Bremerella alba: one gene and its partner. The protein of the gene in region 2 interacts with the protein of the main gene of each other region in a pairwise test. Links are inferred from orthologs where the notes say so. Each region holds a gene or a part of one and is shown on either strand. Other genes may lie near its edges.

What was found.
Region 1: the proteins of HOV93_RS03175 (region 2) and gyrA interact in binary tests that used the Escherichia coli proteins (3 or more experiments, as listed by UniProt). The link is inferred for Bremerella alba from one-to-one orthologs.

Annotation. Positions count from the first base shown.
Region 1 is NZ_JABRWO010000001.1:584,339-588,317, reverse strand. What follows is about bases 667-3,979. They hold gyrA (DNA gyrase subunit A), read left to right. Parts: upstream 667-1,028; coding sequence 1,029-3,779; downstream 3,780-3,979. Other genes in these bases: gmd (GDP-mannose 4,6-dehydratase), read left to right, coding at 3,786-3,979. Outside these bases: HOV93_RS02295 (hypothetical protein), read left to right, coding at 1-614. UniProt on the Escherichia coli protein: A type II topoisomerase that negatively supercoils closed circular double-stranded (ds) DNA in an ATP-dependent manner to maintain chromosomes in an underwound state.
Region 2 is NZ_JABRWO010000001.1:793,514-801,385, forward strand. What follows is about bases 2,678-5,841. They hold HOV93_RS03175 (DNA gyrase subunit B), read right to left. Parts: upstream 5,463-5,841; coding sequence 2,892-5,462; downstream 2,678-2,891. Other genes in these bases: HOV93_RS03170 (PAS domain-containing hybrid sensor histidine kinase/response regulator), read left to right, coding at 2,678-2,824; HOV93_RS03180 (DUF721 domain-containing protein), read right to left, coding at 5,643-5,841. In the rest of the region: HOV93_RS03165 (hypothetical protein), read left to right, coding at 1-197; more of HOV93_RS03170, read left to right, coding at 434-2,677; more of HOV93_RS03180, read right to left, coding at 5,842-5,957; dnaN (DNA polymerase III subunit beta), read right to left, coding at 6,079-7,194; HOV93_RS03190 (DnaA/Hda family protein), read right to left, coding at 7,625-7,872. UniProt on the Escherichia coli protein: DNA gyrase negatively supercoils closed circular double-stranded DNA in an ATP-dependent manner to maintain chromosomes in an underwound state.

The sequences.
Region 1 (3,979 bases), 210 kb from region 2 along the record:
GTGGTGTCCCTGTGCATGCCACAGGAGTATCTCCGCTCTTTCAATCGCCGCTGAAAGAGCAAGCGATTCCCGTACTGCTTGAGAAGGTACGTGACCCACGAAGTGCGGTGGCGATTTATGCAATGCACGACCTAAGACAGTTGCTGCGTTCTGAACCAAACCCCGAGCAATTAGCACCGCAGATTGTTCCGGCACTTTTGCTTCTCTTGAAACAACGCGACATACCTGGCGGGGTGGTTGAACTCTTGCAAATGGTAAAAGCGGATCCAGAAGTGATTCGGCCCCATCTCTTGAAGATAATACGGTATGACGAAACGACATCGGTGATCCGCGGAGCATATTGGTTGAAGCAAGTGGACCCATCTTTTGAGGTCACTCCAATCTACATCGAACATATGAAACGCAGTCTTCGCCCTTCCAAGCAACTCGTTCTGTCCGGAATAGGTCTGACACATTTCCAGCCAGGGCGTCTGGAGATCGCCCTGAAAAGGGAGCTGCTTGATGCGATAACACCTGAAGAAAAAGCATCGCTTCAAGCGTGGATCGAGCTGGTGGAACAAACGGCCAAGGATTCCCCAAGGGGCCGAGTGCCAGCCTGTTCCGACTTGAACTAAATTCAAAGGAACGAGCGGATTTCGCGCTGGCGAGGGGGCAATTCGCGTCGCTTTTCGGCTCTTCTTCGCCACGGTCGCTCCGTCCAAAATGGCCGCCTCGTAAGCCACTATCTCGCAACCACTTAGCACTTCTGCTAATTGGCTTCCCCCTAGTAGTTCCAAGCCATCAGATTTGGTACATTACGGTGTGCTTTTTGAAAGGCTTGAAACGGCTGGGGGAACGTGGTTTTTCTCGGTGTTTTGGCTACTTTTCAGCACCCTCGCAACCTCGCAGATTGACGGCCGCGCCGGGCCTGTTTTCCCGCCGCGCAGGATAACCTCCGAAAGGACGCTCACTTGGCAACGGACGGTAATAACCCCAACGGTAATGGTAGTGATGGCGGGTCGCCGGAAGACCCCACCAAACTGTTCACAATGTCGATTGAGGACGAGCTCAAGGAGAGCTACCTGACTTACGCCATGAGCGTGATCGTCAGCCGTGCCTTGCCCGATGTTCGCGACGGGCTGAAGCCTTCGCAACGGCGGATTTTGGTGGCGATGAACGACCTGAACCTCACTCCGGGGTCATCGCGGGTTAAATGCGCTAAGATCAGCGGCGACACCTCGGGTAACTATCACCCGCATGGTGAGTCGGTCATCTATCCGACGCTCGTCCGTATGGCCCAAGACTGGAACATGCGTTACGTGCTGGTCGACAAGCAGGGGAACTTCGGCTCGATTGCCGGTTTGCCTCCGGCTGCTATGCGATATACGGAAGCTCGCATGTCGGGCTTCGCCCAGCTTCTGCTGGAAGACTTGAAGCTTGATACGGTCGACTATGTTCCGACCTACGATGAAGCTCGCACCGAGCCGACCGTTTTGCCGAGCAAGTTCCCTAACTTGCTGGTCAACGGGGCCAATGGTATTGCGGTTGGTATGGCGACCTCCATTCCGCCCAATAACCTGCGCGAGATCTGCCAGTCTGTCATTCGTTTGATTGACGAGCCTGATACGTCTCTGGACGAGATTCTTAATATCGTCCAGGGGCCTGACTTCCCAACCGGCGGCATCATCTGTGGCCGGGCAGCGATCCGCCAAGGTTACAAGACTGGCCGCAGCACGATCGTCGTTCGCTCGCACACGACAATCGAAGAAGCCAAGAGCGGCGCGAAGATCATCATTCACGACATCCCTTACCAGCAGACTCGCGACCGCGTGGAAGAAAAGATCGCCGCGCTGGTCAACGAAGGACGCATTCAGGGGATTCGCTCGGTCAGCAACCTTTCCGACCTGCAAGAACCGGTGCGGATTGTCATCGAGCTGAAGCGTGACGCCGATCCCGACATCGTGCTGAATCAGCTATACCAGTTCTCGCCGATCCAAGATTCGTTCTCGATCATCTTGCTGGCGCTGGTCGACGGCAAGCCGCGGACGATGTCGATCAAGGAAATGCTGGAGGAATTCATCCGGCACCGCGTGATCGTCATTCGCCGTCGCACGCAGTTCCTGCTGGCCAAGGCACGACAGCGAAAGCACACCATCGAAGGTCTGCTTCTGGCGCTGGCTGACATCGACGAAATCATCCGCATCATTCGCGCGTCGAAGACTCAGGCTGAAGCCAAGCAGCGTTTGATGGGCGTCGAATGTCCTGCTTCGATGATGGCCCGGGCCTTAGGCGAAACAGGGTTCTCGCAGTTCCAAATGGAACGTGGTGAATCGGATGTCTACTTCCTGACTTCGGTTCAGACCGATGCGATCTTGCGGATGACGCTCGGTCAGTTGGTGAACTTAGAGCAGGAGAAACTGGCTGGCGAGCACGCCAAGCTTCTCGAGGAAATCGCCGAGTACCTGCACATCTTGTCGGACGAAGCCAACATCCTGGCGATCATCCGCGAGCAGATGGAAGAGATCGACCGTCGCTTTGGTGACGTTCGTCGCACCGAGATCTCGCACGAAGAGATCGGCAACATCGATCTCGAAGACCTCATCGAAGAAGAAACGATGGTGGTCTCGATCAGCACCAAGGGGTACATCAAGCGAACCCCGGCCAGCATCTACAAAGCCCAGCGCCGCGGCGGCAAAGGCATTAAAGGTGCCAAAAGCGAAGAGGAAGATCCAATTCGCCACTTGTTTGTCGCCTCGACCCACGCCTACGTGCTCTTCTTCACGACCAAGGGGAAGGTTCTGTGGCAAAAGGTGTATGACCTGCCGAATCTCAGCCGCGAAAGTCGCGGCCGGGCCGTGGTGAACCTGCTGCAACTAGAAGAAGGCGAACACATCGCCGATTGTCGCGCTGTGCGTGATTTCAATATGCCTGATCATTGCCTGGTGATGGCCACTCGCAAAGGCCTGGTTAAGAAGACCTTGCTCGAAGCATATAGTCGCCCCAAGAAGAACGGCATCATCGCGATCAAGCTTAAGGAAGACGACGAATTGATCGATGTTGCCATCACCAAGCCGGGTGACGAGCTGGTCCTTTCGACCGAAAAAGGCATGGCTATCCGCTTCCGTGAGAGCGATGCCCGAGCGATGGGCCGCAACTCGAGCGGCGTGAAGGGGATCAACCTCACCAAGGGCGACAACCTGGTGGGTATGGTCGTCGCCGATCCGGACGCTCAGCTTCTAACAGTGTGCGAGAACGGTTACGGCAAACGTACCAATTTCGGCCCCGGCTTGGCGATTCAGGAAGATGACGGAGCGGACGACGGTAGCTCTGAAGATAGCGGTACGGATAACGATGCTGCCGAGAACGGTGCAGCCGAAGAAGAGTCGACTTCCGGCAGCGCTCGATACCGCACGCAAAAGCGCGGCGGCAAAGGCCTGCGAGACATTAAAACGACGGACCGCAACGGCAAGGTGGTCGCGGTGGCTCGCGTCGACGACTCGGACGAAATCTTGATGATGACCGCCCGAGGGAAAATCCAGCGGATTGCTGCTGGCGAGATCAGCATGGTCGGTCGTAACACGCAAGGTGTTCGTATCATGTCGATGATCGAAGGGGATAGTCTGGCCGCCGTCGTTCGTGTTCCGAAGGAAGACGCCGACGACGATGAAGTCGTGGAGACAGAATCACCCGATTCGCCGGCTCCCGAGTCAGCACCCCAAGCAGTCGACCAGCCCGCTGAAGCCGCTGAAGAAGAATCGGGCGACGAGGAATCTGGTAGCGAAGATTCGGGCGAGGAGTAGTCCAGCATGCGAGTGGCACTAATTACCGGAATCACCGGGCAAGATGGCGCGTACTTGGCAAAGTTTCTGCTGGCCAAGGGGTACCAGGTCCATGGGATGGTGCGACGTGGTAGCACGCTTCCCTTTGAGCGGATTGCGGATCTGACCGAGAAGATCACACTGCATCAAGGGGATTTGCTCGACCAGATGGCACTCAATCG
Region 2 (7,872 bases):
CTTCGCCGACCCCGGCGGTTCAAAACAGCGTGGTGGAGAAGCCGCCAACCATTATCGAACGTCGCATCATAAGTCCTTCGGAACCGCCACCGGCTCCGAACAAGGAAAATGAAGCTGCTGCTGATAGCCAGGCCACCAAGGACGAAACGAACTCGTCCCCCAGCGACGAAGACCCAACGGGTCAACCGATGCTGTAAAGATCAGGCTCAACTTGATGATCCCAAAAAGGCCCGTCGCAAGACTGGGCCTTTTTTTGTGCACTAGCCGCAAATCCGATCTTTCGAGATCCATTCCGCGAGTAACGACTGTTTTAAGTTACCTAGCGTACGTAGAATGAGAGCTCACTCCTGCCTCATCTATCTCGGGGAAAACATGAGCAGGAGACGCTTCTTTCCCGCGACGACCGTTCGTCGTTCCACTTTGATGGTCAGGCATGAACTTCTTCTTGAATCTGTTGGACACGTCCGACTTTCCTAAGCGTTGGCATTGTGGAGACTGGTCCGCCGGTCACGGTTGGTTGCATATCCTCTCGGATGTTGGCATTTGGGGGGCCTACTTTGCTATTCCCGCAATACTCGCTTACTTTCTGTTTCAGCGGAAAGACCTACCGTTTCGACGCGTGTTCATCCTGTTTGTGGCGTTCATCCTACTGTGCGGCCTGACGCATCTGATGGAGGCGATCATTTTCTGGTGGCCCGCCTATCGACTGGCTGGTCTTCTAAAATTGGCGACCGCGATCGTTTCCTGGGCAACGTTAGTGGCGCTTGTTTACAACATTCCTAAGGTCTTACGACTACGAAGCTCGAAAGAGCTAGAAAAAGAAATTGAAGCTCGCAAGGAAGCCGAACAAGCGCTGCTCCTCTCGAATGAAGTGTTAGAACAACGCGTTCACCAACGTGTCGAGCAACTCAACAAAGCGAATGCGGAACTGAAAGAGCGCGAAGCACGTTGGCGAAGATTCGTCGGCTCGAATATCGTCGGCGTCGGTGTGGCAAATGCCGAAGGAAAATGGCTGGAGGTCAACGGAGAACTGCTACGCATGCTCCGCTGCTCGGAAGAAGACTGGCAAAGGGAAGGCATGCGTTGGTACGACATGACCCCGCCAGAGTATTTGCCGCGGGACATCGAAGGAATCGAAACCGCGGACAAACATGGGGCATGTCTCCCCTACGACAAAGAGTATATCGCCAAAGATGGGACTCGCGTGCCGATTACGCTGGGGTATACGCCGGTTGAAGATCGCCCCGGGCAATACATTTGCTTCGTACTCGACCAGTCGCGCCTCCGCGAAATGGAACAAGCGCTCAAACAAAGCCAGGCCGAGTTCTTCCAACTCGCCGATGCCATTCCGCAGATGGCCTGGATGACCCGCGCCGACGGTTACGTCGATTGGTTCAATCATCGTTGGTACGAATACACCGGCCTCTCGCAGGAAGATTGCCTCGGTTGGAGTTGGACCCAGTGTATTCAATCGGAAAAATTACCGCAGGTAAAAGCAGCCTGGGACAAGAGCATCGAGACAGGCCAGCAAGTCGACATTGTCGCTCCGATTCGCGGTGCTGACGGTGTGGTCCGACCTTTCCTAACCCGTGCCCTTCCCTTGAAAGATGCGGACGGTGAAATCGTGCGTTGGTTTGGCACCAACACCGATATCAGCGAGCAGCAGTTAATTCAGGAAGAACTACGAACCGTCGCCGCTCAGCTTTCCGACGCCGATCGCAGGAAGGACGAGTTTCTGGCGACCCTGGCTCATGAACTCCGCAATCCGCTTGCACCCATCCGCATGGGCTTAGAGCTGATGAAAATGGCCAGCGACGATCGAGAGCTATTGAATGAAACCCGCGAGACGATGGAGCGACAGACCAAGCAGCTGATCTCGCTCGTCGACGACCTGTTGGATGTTTCTCGAGTAACGCGCGGCAGGCTTAATCTACGCAAAGCCGACATCAAGATATCCGACATCCTCGAGAGCGCGGTGGAAACCTCTCAACCGCTGATCGATGACTCGAAACATAGGCTGGAGGTAATCAATAACAACGACATCACGATCCACGTCGATCCTAATCGACTCGCTCAGGTCGTATCGAATCTCTTGAACAATGCTGCTAAATACACACCTGACGGAGGTAAGATCACCCTTTCGGTCGAGCAAGCGGATCCCCATCACGTAGCCATCGAGGTCCGGGATACGGGAATTGGGATACCGGCCGACATGGTAGAGAGCATCTTCATGATGTTCACTCAGGTCGATCGTTCCATAGAACGTCGCTACTCAGGCTTAGGGATCGGCCTTACCCTGGTCAAATCCCTGGTAGAAATGCACGGAGGAACCGTCTCGGTAACCAGCGAGGGAAAAGGAAAGGGGAGCCAGTTCACGGTTATCCTACCCATACGAGAAGAAGACCAGCCGACGCAACAAATCGAGCTACCGATCGAAGGTCTTTCGCCGGCAAAAGTAAAGTCTCGTGTGTTAGTGGTCGACGACAATAAAGCCGCCGCCGATATGCTCAGCAAAGTGGTTAAGATGCTGGGCAACACCGTCGAAACCGCCGAAGACGGGCAGCAAGCAATCGAAATGGCCCAGGAGTTTCAGCCAGAGATCATCCTGATGGATCTCGGCATGCCCAAAATGAATGGCTATGAAGCGGCACGGTATATCCGCCAACAAGACTGGGGCAAGAACATCCTCCTGATTGCCCTGACAGGCTGGGGACAACAGGAAGATCGCGAGCGCACCAAAGATGCCGGCTTCGATCATCACCTGGTCAAACCAGCCGATCCTGCGGAACTGCAGCGGATGATTAATCAGTATCGCAGCGAATAAAAAAAGGAGTCGACTAGGTCGACTCCTATGAATCTCATTCGAGAAAGTGGCAACAAAGCGTTCCGCACTAAACGTCCAAGTTTCGCACATCCAAAGCATGCTTCTCGATGAACTCGCGGCGAGGTTCGACCTTGTCGCCCATCAAGATGCGGAACATATCGTCGGCGGCGGTCGCGTCGCTCATGGTGACCTGCATCAAGGTTCGGTTTTGTGGGTCGAGGGTCGTTTCGCGAAGTTCTTCCGCGTTCATTTCGCCCAGACCTTTAAAGCGAGTTACCTGCATGCCGCGTTCACCGGCCGATCGGACGGCGGCTAGAAGACCTCGCAGGTCTTCCAGGCCCGTTTCTGTTTCACCGCGACGCAGCTTATAGCGCGACTCGGTACTGCCGGTGCGTTCTTGCGGGATGAGGGCCTGGATATCGAAGCCCAGTTCGGCGATCTCTCCCAGCTTGATGTTGATCGTCCGCACTTCATGCAGTTCGGCGATGTGGGGTGCTTCGATCTCGGGTTCTTCTTCCTTCGGCTGACCGTTGGTATCTGGTTCTGCGCTGAGCACTTCCCCGTCGACCACTTCGCCTTCGTCAGGAATCTTCGTGTCCGGTTCGACATCAAGACCGCGCTCGTTCAGGAAAGCATCAAGGTCTTTCTTCGACGAGAACCAATGTTCTTCACGACCCATCACCAAGTGGAAGACCGGCAACTTCTGGCTGACCGGGTCTTGACGCACCGCGTGAATCTTGAGGCCGATGCCGCGTCGTTCCAACGCAACGATCGCTTCTTCCAGCGGAGCAAGTGAGCGGCAAAGCTTTTCCATCTTTTCGCCTTCGATGACGTCGCCGTTATCGTCCACGAAAGCACAGTCGGCCAGACCATTGTCCAGCAGCTGGTTCTTCATTTCCTCTTCGGTCTGGACGTACCAAATGTTCTTCTTATGCACCACGCGGAACAGCGGCGGCTGGGCGACATAGACGTGCCCGCCGGCGACCAGTTCGTTCATCTGGCGATAGAAGAACGACAACAACAGCGTGCGAATATGCGAGCCGTCGACGTCGGCATCGGTCATGATCACCACTTTGTTGTACCGACGCTTGTTGATGTCCTGGTCGATCCCAATGCCCACGCCGATGGCTTGGATCATGCTGCGGACTTCTTCGTTGGCCAGCACTTTATCTTCGCGGGCCTTGTAGGTGTTGATGATCTTACCTCGCAGCGGCAAGATGGCCTGAAAGTCTCGCAGGCGTCCCCCTTCGGCCGAACCACCGGCCGAGTCACCTTCCACCAGGTACAGTTCGCATCGCTCCATCTCTTTGCTGATGCAATCGCGAAGCTTGCCTGGCAGACCGCCACCGCTGAGGGCGTCCTTTCGGTTTCGCAGCAGATCGCGTGCTTTACGAGCCGCTTCGCGTGCTTGCCCGGCCAGAAGCGCCTTGCGAACGATGATCTTGGCAACCTTCGGATTCTCTTCCAGGTACTTCGCGAAGAACTCGCCGAATCCAGAGTTGATATAGCTTTCGACTTCGCTGTTGCCCAGTTTGGTTTTAGTTTGTCCTTCAAACTGCGGCTCTGGCACGCGAGTATTGATGATCCCTGTCAAACCTTCCCGGAAGTCATCGCCGGACAAGGCCAGGTCCTTGATCATGTTCTCCTTCTTCGCGTAGTTGTTCAGCGTCCGCGTCAGGGCCGTCTTGAAACCCGACACATGCGTACCCCCTTCGTGCGTGTTGATGTTATTCACGTACGAATGGAGATTCTCGGTGTACTCTTCGCTGTACTGCAAAGCGATTTCGTAGCCGACCCCTGAGGTCACTCCGTTCAGGTAAATCACATCAGGATGCAGCGCGTTGGTCGACCGGTTGAGATGCGCGATGTATTCGATGATGCCTTGCTCGTAGAGGAACTCGTCTTTTTCCTGCGTGCGTTCATCGATGAAGATGATTTTGACGCCCTTGTTCAGGAAGGCCAGTTCCTGCAGGCGTTTGGCCAACATATCGTGATTGAACTTGCTGACATTAAAGATCTGGCTGTCAGGCTTGAACGTCGTTTTAGTGCCGCGTTTCTTAGTCGGCTGGCCTTTTTGAACGGGCCCCTGAGGCACGCCACGCTCGTATTCCTGCTGCCAGACGAAGCCATCGCGGTAGACTTCCACTTCGCACCACTCGGACAGGAAGTTCACCACCGTCACGCCCACGCCGTGCAAACCACCCGAGGTTTGGTAGGCACCCTTGCTGAACTTGCCGCCGAACTTCAGCACCGTCATCACCCCTTCCAGGGTCGAGACGTCGCGGCCGACTTGTTCGGAAAGCTGCGGGTGACGGTCGACCGGAATGCCGCGACCGTCATCTTCTGCCGTGACCGAGTTATCGTTGTGAATCGTCACGATCACGCTGGTAGCGAATTCGGCCATCGCTTCGTCGATCGAGTTATCGACCACTTCGTACACCAGGTGATGGAAACCACGCGTCGAGCGGTCGCCGATGTACATACTCGGGCGTTCACGAACGTGTTCCAAGTCGGAAAGGTGCTCGAGATCGCTCGCGCCGTATTCCGATTTGGCCTTGGCCTGTTCGGCCTGCTTTGCGGCTTCCTTGTTTTCGATGTCCCCAGGCGGCTGATCTTGAGGTTCGTTCGATTCGGTCATATTGGCTTTTCGTTTCTCTTTCCTGTCCCCTCTCTCCTGAAGGGAGAGGGTTAGGGTGAGGGGTTAACTGTATCGGTTAACTAGGTGAATTGTTATTGGTTAACTTGTGTTAGGCGGGGAGTTGTTCGCAAAGTCGTTCCTCTTTCCTCTCCCCCAAGGGGCGAGGGGACAGGAGCGGAACTAATCAATCCGCCCTACTTTAATTTTCAAATCGGTAATGCCGTGATCGGGCAGTTGTTCCTGCAAGGACTTGAGGATCTTTGGCTTCTGGAAACTAATCATCTGGCTGATTGTCGAGTTGGCGACCATCACCAACAGGGTGCCACGCTGCACATTGCCGGCCACGCTATGCTCGGCCAGTCGCTGGCCAGCAGCCACGTCCCAGGCCTTTTGCGTGGCATCGGCCGTCTGAACCTGGGCGTAACCCTTCTGGACCATCAACTGGGCCAAGGTTCCTTTGATCGATTGCAATTTGCCGGGCTGGCGTTGGCTCATGATTGGGTCATTCCGTTTGTCTCACTGTAGGCTGCTCTACCAGTCACCCCTTTGGGACTGATGAGGTACGTCGAGCGAACCCTAAATTCCTGCTAACCAGAACTCATTAATCGTTAAAGCATTACCGATCGCGTGCCAACGGCATGACGACGTAGTCGTAGTTGTCGTCTGTACTGAACAGGGCAGCACTTTCGGCGTTCTGGATGTTGAGGGTGAAGTTGTTTTCGCCACCCAGCACTTTATAGAAGTCTTGCACGAAGCGGTGGTCCATCGTGATCTCGACATTCTCGCCGTCGTAAGGGATCGGAATCTCGACGCGAGAATCTCCCACCTCGGCCGTGTTGCTAGAAAGGATCATCGAGCCGTGACCGAACGTGAAGTCGATCCCACGGCTCTCGTCGGACGTCACAATAGCTGCCTGGCGAAGCGCGGCGAACGCTGGGCCAACCGACATCTCGATTAGGGCCGCTTCGCGCTTCTCGGGAAGCACATCGCGCCACTTGGGGAAACGTCCTTCCACCAGGCGGGCATAAATCGTGGCTGGGCCAACTTTGACGAGCACGTCGTTGGTGCGGCTTGCAATCTGCACCGTAGCGTCCAAGTCGGTCAGACTGCGCTCGATCAACTGCATGGCCCGCGAAGGGATGATTGTCATCGCATCGCTATTACCATGACCATCAACCTGCGTGGCAGGGCCTTCCATCTTGGCCAGGCGGCGGCCATCGGTTGCTACCGCGGTGATGCTCTTTTCGCCTAGTTCCAGCAAGATACCACCCAGGGCGTAACGGCCGCTTTCGGTATCGGTGGCAAAGAGGGTCCGGCGAATCAGTTCTTTGAGAACCCGAGCCGATACTTCATGGTATTTACCCTCGGCGAACGTTTGCACGGTGGGAAACTCGTCGGGGTCTTCGCTCGACAGGGTGAACTTGCTGTGCTGGGCTTGCACGACAGTTCGTGATTCTTCCCGCTGCACGCTGAGTCGCTCATCGCGAACCTCCTTCAAGATAGAACCAAACCGAGCCACTGGCAAAACGATGCTGCCGGGTTGCTCGACTTCGATGCCTTCGACCTCGATACGCACCCCGATCTCCATGTCGGTGGCCATCAAAATGGTGGCCTTCTCGGTGGCATCGAGTTTAACGCTTTGCAGAATTGGCTTAGGACTGCGGCTAGGTGCCACCATGGCCGCCGTCTGGAATGCTGTTTGAAACTTCTCGCGATCGAACGTGATTTTCATGGAGTTCGTTAATCCAACAAATGTCTTCTTAGTAGTATTTCGAAAGAGTAGTAGTAGTAAGGCGACCCTTCGAGCTGTCGATAAGTAACGTCCTAGGTGCGTTTCGCTCGGGCATCTTCGGGGTAAACGAAGTCGACAGCTGTGTGAAAAACCTGGCGCTAGGCCGTTGTTTTCCTGTCAGTTGGCCGTCGACAAGTTCGCTAGCGGCGTCGGTCGTTTCTTCAGGCATTGAAAAGCGACTTGCTGTCGACATTCGTGCACATGAAACCAACACCTTTTCCACTACTTCTCCTGCAGGGTCCGCTGGGCGGACGCGATAATACGAATTACGTAATGCTTAAATCTTCGTTTATTCTTCGAGTCGACGCGATCGGTTGATAACAACTCGAACCGAGCGATGTTGTCTCGATTTCAACTCCCGCTTCGAAATTCACCCCGCACTGCGCTGCAAGATGCTCTCTCGCAGTTCGTGCACGGCTTCTCTCAGAGCGATATCCTTCTTGAGTTTGGCTTCCATACTGCTCACCGCATGCATCACGGTGGTATGGTCGCGGCCGCCGAAATGTTTTCCGACTGCCTTTAAGCTTTCTTCGGTGAGCTGCCGAGCCAGCAGCATGGCGACGCTGCGGGCTTGGACAATACTTTGCCGCCGTGAACTCCCCTTCATGTCGGCCGCTT